DNA from 2 places in the Streptomyces griseiscabiei genome. Region 1 is predicted to be linked to the other one. Evidence: riboswitches for the same ligand, from Rfam matches in the RefSeq annotation. Region 1 holds a riboswitch; the other holds the start of a gene.
What was found. Region 1 has a riboswitch for S-adenosylmethionine ahead of thrC (threonine synthase). Riboswitches for the same ligand answer to the same signal wherever they lie in the genome.
Positions count from the first base shown of each region.

Region 2: linked by a shared signal. The riboswitch ahead of J8M51_RS16405 (aminotransferase class V-fold PLP-dependent enzyme) and the one ahead of thrC (threonine synthase) in region 1 are both predicted to bind S-adenosylmethionine.

Region 1 covers NZ_JAGJBZ010000004.1:417,460-422,430, reverse strand. The annotation lists gene J8M51_RS41335 (MoaD/ThiS family protein) at 1-152, opposite strand, end outside; gene thrC (threonine synthase) at 200-1,513, opposite strand; SAM riboswitch class I at 1,531-1,677, opposite strand; gene J8M51_RS41325 (glucosyl-3-phosphoglycerate synthase) at 1,809-2,753, shown strand; gene J8M51_RS41320 (alpha,alpha-trehalose-phosphate synthase (UDP-forming)) at 3,017-4,423, shown strand; gene otsB (trehalose-phosphatase) at 4,447-4,971, opposite strand, start outside.
Region 2 covers NZ_JAGJBZ010000001.1:3,755,207-3,760,177, reverse strand. The annotation lists gene qcrB (cytochrome bc1 complex cytochrome b subunit) at 1-1,110, shown strand, start outside; gene trpD (anthranilate phosphoribosyltransferase) at 1,247-2,311, shown strand; SAM riboswitch class IV at 2,527-2,642, shown strand; gene J8M51_RS16405 (aminotransferase class V-fold PLP-dependent enzyme) at 2,769-4,130, shown strand; gene J8M51_RS16400 (glycerate kinase family protein) at 4,091-4,971, opposite strand, start outside.

The DNA of each region.
Region 1 (4,971 bases):
CCCTGATCGTCCAGAACCCGGGCGGCGATCCCGTTGTGGTTCTTCTCCAGATCGGCGATGACCTCGGCGAGGGTGGCCCCCTCGGCACTCACCTCGGCCTGACCGCCGGTGTAGGTGCGAAGGATGGTGGGGATACGGACGGAAACGCTCACGATGGGACCTCCGGTCAGGATGTGCTTGTCAGGGGCGCGGGGAACTCTTACGCGAGCCCGGCCTCACGGAACGAATCCAGGCTGGGCCGAATGGTCGCGGTCAGCCCGGTACCGGCCACCGCGTCCAGCGTCTTCAGACCGTCGCCCGTGTTGAGCACCACGGTCGTCAGCGTGGGGTCGAGAAGCCCGTCCTCGATCAGCTTCTTCGTCACCCCCACGGTCACCCCACCCGCGGTCTCCGCGAAGATCCCCTCCGTCCGCGCCAGCAGCTTGATCGCCTCGACGACCTGCTCGTCCGTCACGTCCTCCACGGCACCGCCGGTCCGCCGCGCGATGTCCAGCACATACGGCCCGTCCGCCGGGTTGCCGATCGCGAGCGACTTGGCGATGGTGTTCGGCTTCTGCGGCCGTACGACGTCGTGGCCCGCCTTGAAGGCCACCGACACCGGCGAGCACCCCTCGGCCTGCGCACCGAAGATCTTGTACGGCTTGTCCTCGACGAGCCCGAGCCTGATCAGCTCCTGCAGCCCCTTGTCGATCTTCGTGAGCTGCGACCCGGAGGCGATGGGCACCACCAGCTGGTCGGGGAGCCGCCAGCCGAGCTGCTCGCAGATCTCGTACGCGAGGGTCTTGGAGCCCTCCGCGTAGTACGGCCGCAGGTTGACGTTGACGAAGCCCCAGCCCTCGCCGGCCGGGTCGCCGATCAGCTCGGAGCAGAAGCGGTTCACATCGTCGTAGTTGCCCTCGATGCCGACCAGCTCGCCGCCGTAGACCGCGGCCATGACGACCTTGCCCTGCTCCAGGTCGTGCGGGATGAACACACAGGACCGGAAACCGGCGCGGGCTGCGGCGGCGCCGACGGCACCGGCCAGGTTGCCCGTGGAGGAGCAGGAGAGGGTGGTGAAGCCGAAGGCGCGGGCCGCCTCCAGGGCCTGGGCGACGACACGGTCCTTGAAGGAGTGCGTCGGGTTGCCGGAGTCGTCCTTGACGAAGAGCTTGCCGGTGTCGACACCGAGCGCGGCGGCCAGGTTGTCGGCCTTCACGAGCTGGGTCCAGCCGGGGTTGATGTTCGGCTTGGTCGCCACGTCCGCCGGGACGGGCAGCAGGGGCGCGTACCGCCAGATGTTCGCCGGGCCGGACTCGATCGTCTTCCGCAGCGCTTCCGTCTCGTACGCGGAGTAGTCGTACGCGATCTCCAGCGGCCCGAAACACTCCTCGCAGGCGAAGACCGGGCCGAGGGGGACGCGGTGCCCGCACTCACGACAGCTCAGCGCGGCGGCGGGGCCGAGGTCTACCGTGGAACCGGTGGAGACGGGGGAACCGGTGGATTCGGTGGTGTTTGCGGCAGTCTGCGCAGCCATGGAGGGGAGGCCCTTTCTCCTCATCTTCCTCACGACGCACTTCGCCGTGAGACGGATTTGGCACCTTCCCGAGCCGGGAGCCTCACCACGACAACGTGGTCAGACCGGCTGGAGGGTTGCCGGGGCTTCATCGGGCCGTATCCCTCTGCCCCTCTGGATGAGCGGTATTTGGTTGTATACGCCGACGAACACCGACATGCGATGGTCACCAGCGTTGTCCAAGACTGTAACCGAAGGCCAGGACAGTTGAGAGAGCCGTCCGAACCGCGAGATGAACGCAGAGGAGCCGCGCACTGTGCTGAAGGAAGTCGAGCGCTGGCTGAGCACCCGCTCCTGGTCCATGTCCGACCGCCCGCTCCACCAGATCATGGCCGCGAAACGGGCCACGGGACAGACGGTCAGCGTCGTGCTGCCCGCGCTGAACGAGGAGGAGACGGTCGGCGACATCGTCGCGATCATCCGTCATGACCTCATGCGGCAGGTGCCGCTCGTCGACGAGATCGTGGTCGTCGACTCCGGCTCGACCGACCGGACCTCCCAGGTCGCGGCCGCCGCCGGGGCGACGGTCGTGCACCGCGACGCGATCCTGCCCCGGCTGCCGGCCGTGCCCGGCAAGGGCGAGGTGCTGTGGCGGTCGCTGCTCGTCACCTCCGGCGACATCGTCTGCTTCATCGACGCCGACCTCAAGGAGTTCTCCTCCGACTTCGTCTCCGGGATCGTCGGACCGCTGCTCACCGACCCCGGCGTCGACCTCGTCAAGGCGATGTACGACCGCCCCCTCGGCTCCGCCGCCGGCCAGGGCGGGCGGGTGACCGAGCTCATGGCCCGCCCCCTGCTCAACATGCACTGGCCGCAGCTGGCCGGCTTCGTCCAGCCCCTCGGCGGCGAGTACGCGGCGCGGCGCTCCCTCCTGGAGCGGCTCCCCTTCCCCGTCGGCTACGGCATCGAGCTGGGCATGCTCGTCGACGCGCTCCACCTCGTCGGCCTCGACGCGCTCTCCCAGGTCGACGTCGGCGTCCGCAAGCACCGGCACCAGGACGGGGCGGCGCTGGGCCGTATGTCCGCGGCGATCTACCGCACCGCCCAGCTGCGGCTGGCCCGCGGCCACCTGATCCGTCCCGTCCTGACGCAGTTCGAGCGCGGGCGGGAGGGGTTCGAGCCGCGCACGTACTCGGTGGACCTGGAGGAGAGGCCCCCCATGGCCCAGATCGAGGAGTACGTGGAGCGCCGGGCGGCGTGAGGGGGTGGGGGGTGCGGGTTCGTCGGCGGCCGCGGCCCGGTGGGGCTTCTCGCGCAGTTCCCCGCGCCCCTGAAAAGCAGGGGCTGCGCCCCACGCTTTTCAGGCCCGCAGGGGCCTGGTCTTTTAGGGGCGCGGGGAACTGCGCGACCAGCCCCCACCGGGCCGCACTCGCCACTCAACAGGCACCCCACCCCCATCAGGCGCTCCTGTATACGGCCGCATCAAACGTTTGACCGGCGGAGCCCCTGGCTAGGGTGAGCCGTATGGCATCAACACGCGGTGCACAGATCCTCGTCGCCTCCAACCGCGGCCCCGTCACCTACGCACAGGACGACACGGGCGCCCTCACGGCGAAACGCGGCGGCGGCGGCCTCGTCTCCGGCCTCTCCGCGATCGACCCGGAGTCGGGCGCGGTCTGGGTGTGCTCGGCACTCGGCGACGGCGACCGCGAGGCCGTACGACGCGGCGTCGCCGAGCCGGGCGTACGGATGCTGGACATCCCCGCCGACGTGCACCACGACGCGTACAACGGCGTCGCCAACTCCACGCTCTGGTTCGTGCACCACATGCTCTACCAGACCCCGCTGGAGCCCGCCTTCGACGCGGAGTTCCGGCGGCAGTGGGCGTCGTACGAGACGTACAACCGCGCCTTCGCCGAGGCCCTCGCCCAGGAGGCGGCGGACGGCGCGGCCGTCCTCGTCCAGGACTACCATCTGACCCTGGTCCCGCGGATGCTCCGCGACCTCCGCCCCGACCTGCGGATCGGCCACTTCTCGCACACCCCGTGGGCGCCCGTCGACTACTTCCGGATGCTCCCCGACGACATCGCCGCGCGGGTGCTCGACGGCATCCTCGGCGCCGACCGGGCCGCGTTCCTCACCCGGCGGTGGGCGGACGCGTTCACCGAGTGCGCCCGCGCCGTCCTCGGCCCCGACGCCCCGTCCGGCACCCGGATCGGCGTGCACGGTCTGGGCGCCGACGCGGACTTCCTGCGGACCCGCGCCCACCGGCCGGACGTCGGCGACCGCATGGCCGCGCTGCGCGAGCAGATCGGTACGGCCCCGGACGGCACCCCGCGCCGCACGATCGTCCGCGTCGACCGCACGGAACTGTCGAAGAACATCGTGCGCGGACTGCACGCCTACCGTCAGCTCCTCGACGACCACCCCTCCTGGCGCGAACGCGTCGTGCACGTGGCGCTCGCGTACCCGTCGCGGCAGGACCTCGCGGTGTACCGGGACTACATGACCGAGGTCCAGCGCGTCGCGGACGACATCAACTCCCGCTACGGGACACCGGGGTGGACCCCGGTCCTGCTCCATCTGAAGGACGACTTCGCCCGCTCCCTGGCGGCGTACCGCCTCGCGGACGTCGCCCTCGTCAACCCCATCCGCGACGGTATGAACCTCGTCGCCAAGGAGATGCCCGTCGTCTCCGACGAGGGGTGCGCGCTGGTCCTCTCGCGGGAGGCCGGGGCGTACGAGGAGCTGGCGGACGACTCGGTGGTGGTGAACCCGTACGACGTGGTGGGGACGGCGGCGGCGCTCCACGAGGCGTTGTCCCTGCCGACGGCCGAGCGGGCGGAGCGGACGAAGCGGCTCGCCGCTGCGGCGACCGCGCTGCCGCCGACCCAGTGGTTCCTGGATCAGCTGAGGGCGCTGGAGGGCTGACGGGTGAGGGGGGCGCCCTCTCCTCACACGTGCCCGGCGATCGCCGCCAGCAGGCGGACCACGCCCTCCGGGCCGTCCACCACCACGTCCGCCCGCTCCGACAGCTCGCTCACCTCCGTGCTGCCGCTGCAGACCAGCAGGCCCGGGGTTCCCTCGGTGCGGAGTTTCTCGACGGTGGCGAAGGCGGGGAGGTCGCCGAGGTCGTCGCCGGCGTAGAGGACGGATTCGGCGGTGGTCTCGGTGAGGTACTCGCGGAGGGCCACGCCCTTGTCCATGCCCGGGGGCCGGAGTTCGAGGACGAGACGGCCGGGTTCGACGATGAGGCCGTGGCGGGCGGCGAGGTCGGTGAGGGGCGCGCGCAGGGCGTCGAAGGCGGCCTGGGGGTCGGTGGCGCGGCGGGTGTGGACGGCGAGCGCCCGGCCCTTCTCCTCGATCCAGGTGCCCTGCCCGGTGCCGACGCCGACACCGTCCAGGACGCCGGGCAGCTCCGCGCGGACCGCCGCGACGCCGGGGTGCGGGGCGGGGGCGGTGACCTCGCCGGTGACCGC
Region 2 (4,971 bases), on a different contig from region 1:
GGCACCGGTGTCCGCTTCATGGAGGGCGCGGTCCTGTCCGTGCCGATCGTCGGCACGTACCTGTCGTTCTTCCTCTTCGGCGGCGAGTTCCCGGGCGGCGACTTCGTGGCCCGCTTCTACTCGGTCCACATCCTGCTGCTGCCGGGCATCATGCTCGGCCTGCTGGTGGCGCACCTGATCCTGGTCTTCTACCACAAGCACACGCAGTTCGCGGGCCCCGGAAAGACGAACAACAACGTCGTCGGCATGCCGCTGCTCCCCGTGTACATGGCGAAGGCGGGCGGCTTCTTCTTCCTGGTCTTCGGTGTCATCGCGGTCATCTCGGCGATCGCCACGATCAACCCGATCTGGACCATGGGCCCCTACCGCCCGGACCAGGTCTCCACCGGCGCCCAGCCCGACTGGTACATGGGCTTCTCCGAGGGTCTGATCCGTGTCATGCCGGGCTGGGAGATCAACTTCTGGGGCCACACGCTCGTCCTGGGCGTGTTCATCCCGCTGGTGATCTTCCCGCTGGTCCTGGTCGCGATCGCGGTCTACCCGTTCATCGAGTCCTGGGTCACCGGCGACAAGCGCGAGCACCACATCCTGGACCGCCCGCGCAACGCGCCGACCCGTACGGCCTTCGGTGTCGCGTGGATCACCTGGTACATGGTCCTGCTGATCGGTGGTGGAAACGACCTCTGGGCGACCCACTTCCACCTGTCGATCAACTCGATCACCTGGTTCGTCCGGATCGCGTTCTTCGTGGCCCCGGTCCTCGCGTTCATCGTCACCAAGCGCATCTGCCTCGGCCTGCAGCGCCGGGACAAGGACAAGATCCTGCACGGTCGCGAGACCGGCATCATCAAGCGCCTGCCGCACGGTGAGTTCATCGAGGTCCACGAGCCGCTCAGCCAGGAGCAGCTGCACACCCTCACGGCGCACGAGCAGTACGCGCCGGCCCAGATCGGTGCCGCGGTCGACGAGAACGGTGTCGCCCGCAAGGTCGGCCGCCTGGAGAAGGTCCGCGCCAAGCTGAGCAAGGGCTACTACGGCGAGGACAGCCAGATCGTCAAGCCGACCGTCGAGGAGTACAAGGAGATCACGAGCGGCCACGGCCACCACTGATCGCTTCGCTTCGCCACACCACGGTCGAAGGGCCCCCGTCCGATCTTCGGACGGGGGCCCTTCGCCGTGCTCGTGGCTGGATAGGGTGGGGTTCACCTTCTTCCACGTCACGTCTACGACACCCAGGAGCGGCCGTATGAGCGCTGTGACCCCCGCTGGAGGCGACACCGCGGCGGGCCGTTCCTGGCCCGCCGTGCTGAACGCGCTGCTGTCCGGGCACGACCAGGACGCCGGCGCCACGTTCTGGGCGATGGACCAGATCATGCGCGGGGAGGCGACGGACGCGCAGATCGCCGGGTTCGTGGTGGCGCTGCGGGCCAAGGGGGAGACGGTCGCCGAGATCACCGGTCTCGTCGACGCGCTGTACGAGCACGCCAATCTGATCGAGGTGGCCGGGCGGACCGTCGACATCGTCGGTACGGGCGGGGACGGCGCCAAGACGGTCAACATCTCCACCATGTCGTCGATCGTCGTCGCCGGTACGGGCGCGAAGGTCGTCAAGCACGGCAACCGCGCCGCCTCGTCGGCGTCCGGCGCCTCCGATGTGCTGGAGAAGCTGGGCGTCAATCTGGAGCTGACACCGAAGCGGGTCGCCGAGGTCGCCGAGGAGGCCGGGATCACCTTCTGCTTCGCGGTGAAGTTCCACCCGGCGCTGCGTCATGTGGCCGCCGCGCGCGGGCAGTTGGGCATCCGTACGGTCTTCAACGCGCTCGGGCCGCTGGCGAACCCGGCGAAGGTGCGGGCCCAGGCGGTCGGGGTCGCCGACCCCCGGATGGCGCCCATCATGGCCGGTGTCTTCGCCGGGCGCGGCAACTCCTCGCTGGTCTTCCGCGGCGACGACGGCCTCGACGAGCTGACCACCACGGCGACGTCGCGGGTCTGGGTCGTCCGGGACGGCCAGGTGACCGAGGAGGCCTTCGACCCGCGTGACGTCGGGCTGGAGCTGGTGCCGGTGGAGGCGCTGCGGGGGGCCGACGCGTCCTACAACGCGGATGTCGCGCGGCGGTTGCTGGGCGGGGAGACGGGGCCCGTGCGGGACGCGGTGCTCTTGAACTCGGCGGCGGCGCTGGTGGCGTTGGACCCGACGTCCGCGTCGCTGGCGGAGCAGGTGCGTGATGGCATGGCGAAGGCTGCGGAGTCGATCGACTCCGGGGCGGCGCGGCGGGCTCTTGAGCGGTGGGTCACGGCGACGAACCGGTAGTTCGTCGGGTGCGGGTCCGGTGGGGGCTGGTCGCGCAGTTCCCCGCGCCCCTGAAGGACCAGGCCCCTGCTTTTCAGGGGCGCGGGGAACTGCGCGAGAAGCCCCACCGGACCCGCACCCGCCCACGAACCGCACCCCCACTCCGGAAGGCGCCCCATCCCGCGATCCGGACACAGGTTGCGGCGCGGCGATCACTTCACGTACGTTCTGGTTCAGGTCATGAGTGACAGCCCATAGCCCCGGCTGGCTGTCCGGCAACCCTCCTTCCGTGGCGGGGTGCCCCGGGTGAAGACCGGGCCGTAGGCAGCGAGGTCTACGGCAAGCGCGGCTTCGAGGGAGTCTTCCGTGAGCAAGCGAATGCGATAGGGCCGCCGAGCCCCGCCTCCGCGCACCCCTTTTCTCTTTCTCTCTTTCCTCCGCATGCCTTGCTTTCGCATGCCCCTCACGGGAGTTCGCCATGTCTGTCTCCACCCTTGCCGCCACCCAGTCCGTTTGTGCCCCGCTGCCCGTTCTGGGACGGGATGTCACCGTCCCGCTCGTCACCGGTGGCGAGGTCACCTACGCCGCCCTCGACTACGCGGCCAGCGCCCCGGCCCTGCAGCGCGTATGGGACGACGTGGCGGCGTACGCGCCGTACTACGGGAGCGTGCACCGGGGCGCCGGGTACCTCTCCCAGCTGTCGACGGACCTCTTCGAGAACGCCCGGAGGACCGTCGCCGAGTTCCTCGACTGCCGGGACGGCGACCAGGTGGTGTTCACCCGGTCGACCACCGACTCGCTGAACCTCCTCGCCGCCGCCCTCCCCGCCGACTGCCAGGTCTTCGTCTTCGAGACCGAGCACCACGCCTCGCTGCTGCCCTGGCGGGACGCGCGGGTGACCTATCTGGACGCGCCCCGGACGCCGGAACAGGCCGTCGCCACGCTGGAGTCGGCGCTCGCGGGGCGCGACCCGTACGGGCCGGCGCTGGTGTGCGTCACCGGGGCCTCCAATGTCACCGGGGAGATCTGGCCGGTGCGTGAGCTGGCCGCCGCCGCGCACGCGCACGGTGCGCGGATCGTGCTCGACGCGGCCCAGCTGGCGCCCCACCACGCCGTCTCCGTACAGGAGTTGGACGTCGACTGGGTCGCCTTCTCCGGCCACAAGCTGTACGCGCCCTTCGGCTCGGGCGTGCTCGCCGGCCGCGCCGACTGGCTCACCGCGGCCGAGCCGTACCTCGCCGGCGGCGGCGCCTCCCGCAAGGTGACCCGGCGCACGGACGGCGGTGTGGACGTCGAGTGGCACGAGAGTGCCGCCCGCCACGAGGCCGGCTCGCCCAACGTCATCGGCGCCTACTCCATCGCCTCCGCCTGCAAGGCCCTCACCGAGGCCGGGTTCGACACGCTGGTCGCCCGCGAGCGGTATCTGATCGACGCTGTACGGGCCGGGCTCGCCGAGGTGCCCGAGGTGCGGATCCTCTCCCTCTTCGGGGACGACGCCCCGCGTGTCGGCGTGATCTCCTTCGTCGTCGAGGGCTGGAACAGCTCCCACTTCGCCGCCGCGCTCTCCGCCGAGTACGGCATCGGCGTCCGCGACGGCCTCTTCTGCGCCCACCCCCTCGTGCGCACCCTGCTCGGCAGCGACCCGGGGACGCAGGGCGAGTGCGGCGCCCCCGAGGCCGCGCCCGGCGAGCGGTCCCTCAACGCGATCCGGGTGAGCTTCGGCGCGGGCACCCCCGACGAGCACGTGGAACGGTTCGTGGGCGCGGTGAAGGAGCTGGTGAGCAACGGCGCCCAGTGGAACTACCGTACGGAGGACGGGCGTTGCGTCCCCGCCGTCTGACCCGGCGGGTGATCCGCGGCGGCTGAACCCGCCGTCACCCGGGCGCCCAGCACGATCATCCGCAGGGCCCGCTCGGTGGCGTCGGTGAGCAGTTCGCTCGCGCGGACCAGGGCCTCGGCGAGGGCCATCGGGGCGGGCAGGATGCCGGTGCAGGCGTCGACACCCGGCACCTCGTGCGCGCCTTCGCCGAGGGTGCCCGCGAGGGCCAGCACCGGGCGGCCGTACAGCTTGGCGCGGCGGGCCACCTCGGCGGGGACCTTGCCGCGGGGCGTCTGGTGGTCGAGGGCGCCCTCGGCCGTGACGACCAGGTCGGCGCGGGCCAGCCGGGCGTCGAGGTCCAGATGGCCCAGGAGCACCTCGAAGCGGGGGAGCAGCCGGGCGCCCAGGGCCGCCAGCCCGGCGCCCAGCCCGCCGGAGGCACCGGTCCCCGGGCCGGCGCGGAGGTCCGTGCTCGGCGGGGCGAGGTCACGGGTGAGGACGCGCGCCCAGTTCTCCAGGCCCGCCGACAGCTCCTCGACCTGCTCCGGTGTCGCCCCCTTCTGCGGGCCGAAGACCCGGGCGACCCCCCGGTCGCCGCAGAGCACGTTGAACGGGTTGCAGGCCACCAGCAGCTCCACCTCCCTGAGGCGGGGATCCAGACCGGACGGGTCGATCCGGTCCAGACGGCCCAACTCCCGCCCTCCCGCAGGGAGTTCGGCGCCCCGCGCGTCCAGGAGCCGGGCGCCCAGCGCCTGGAGGGCACCGGCCCCGCCGTCCGAGGTGCCGGAGTCGCCGCAGCCGACCAGGATCCGCCGTACGCCGGTGTCGAGCGCGGCGCGGATCAGTTCGCCGACGCCGTACG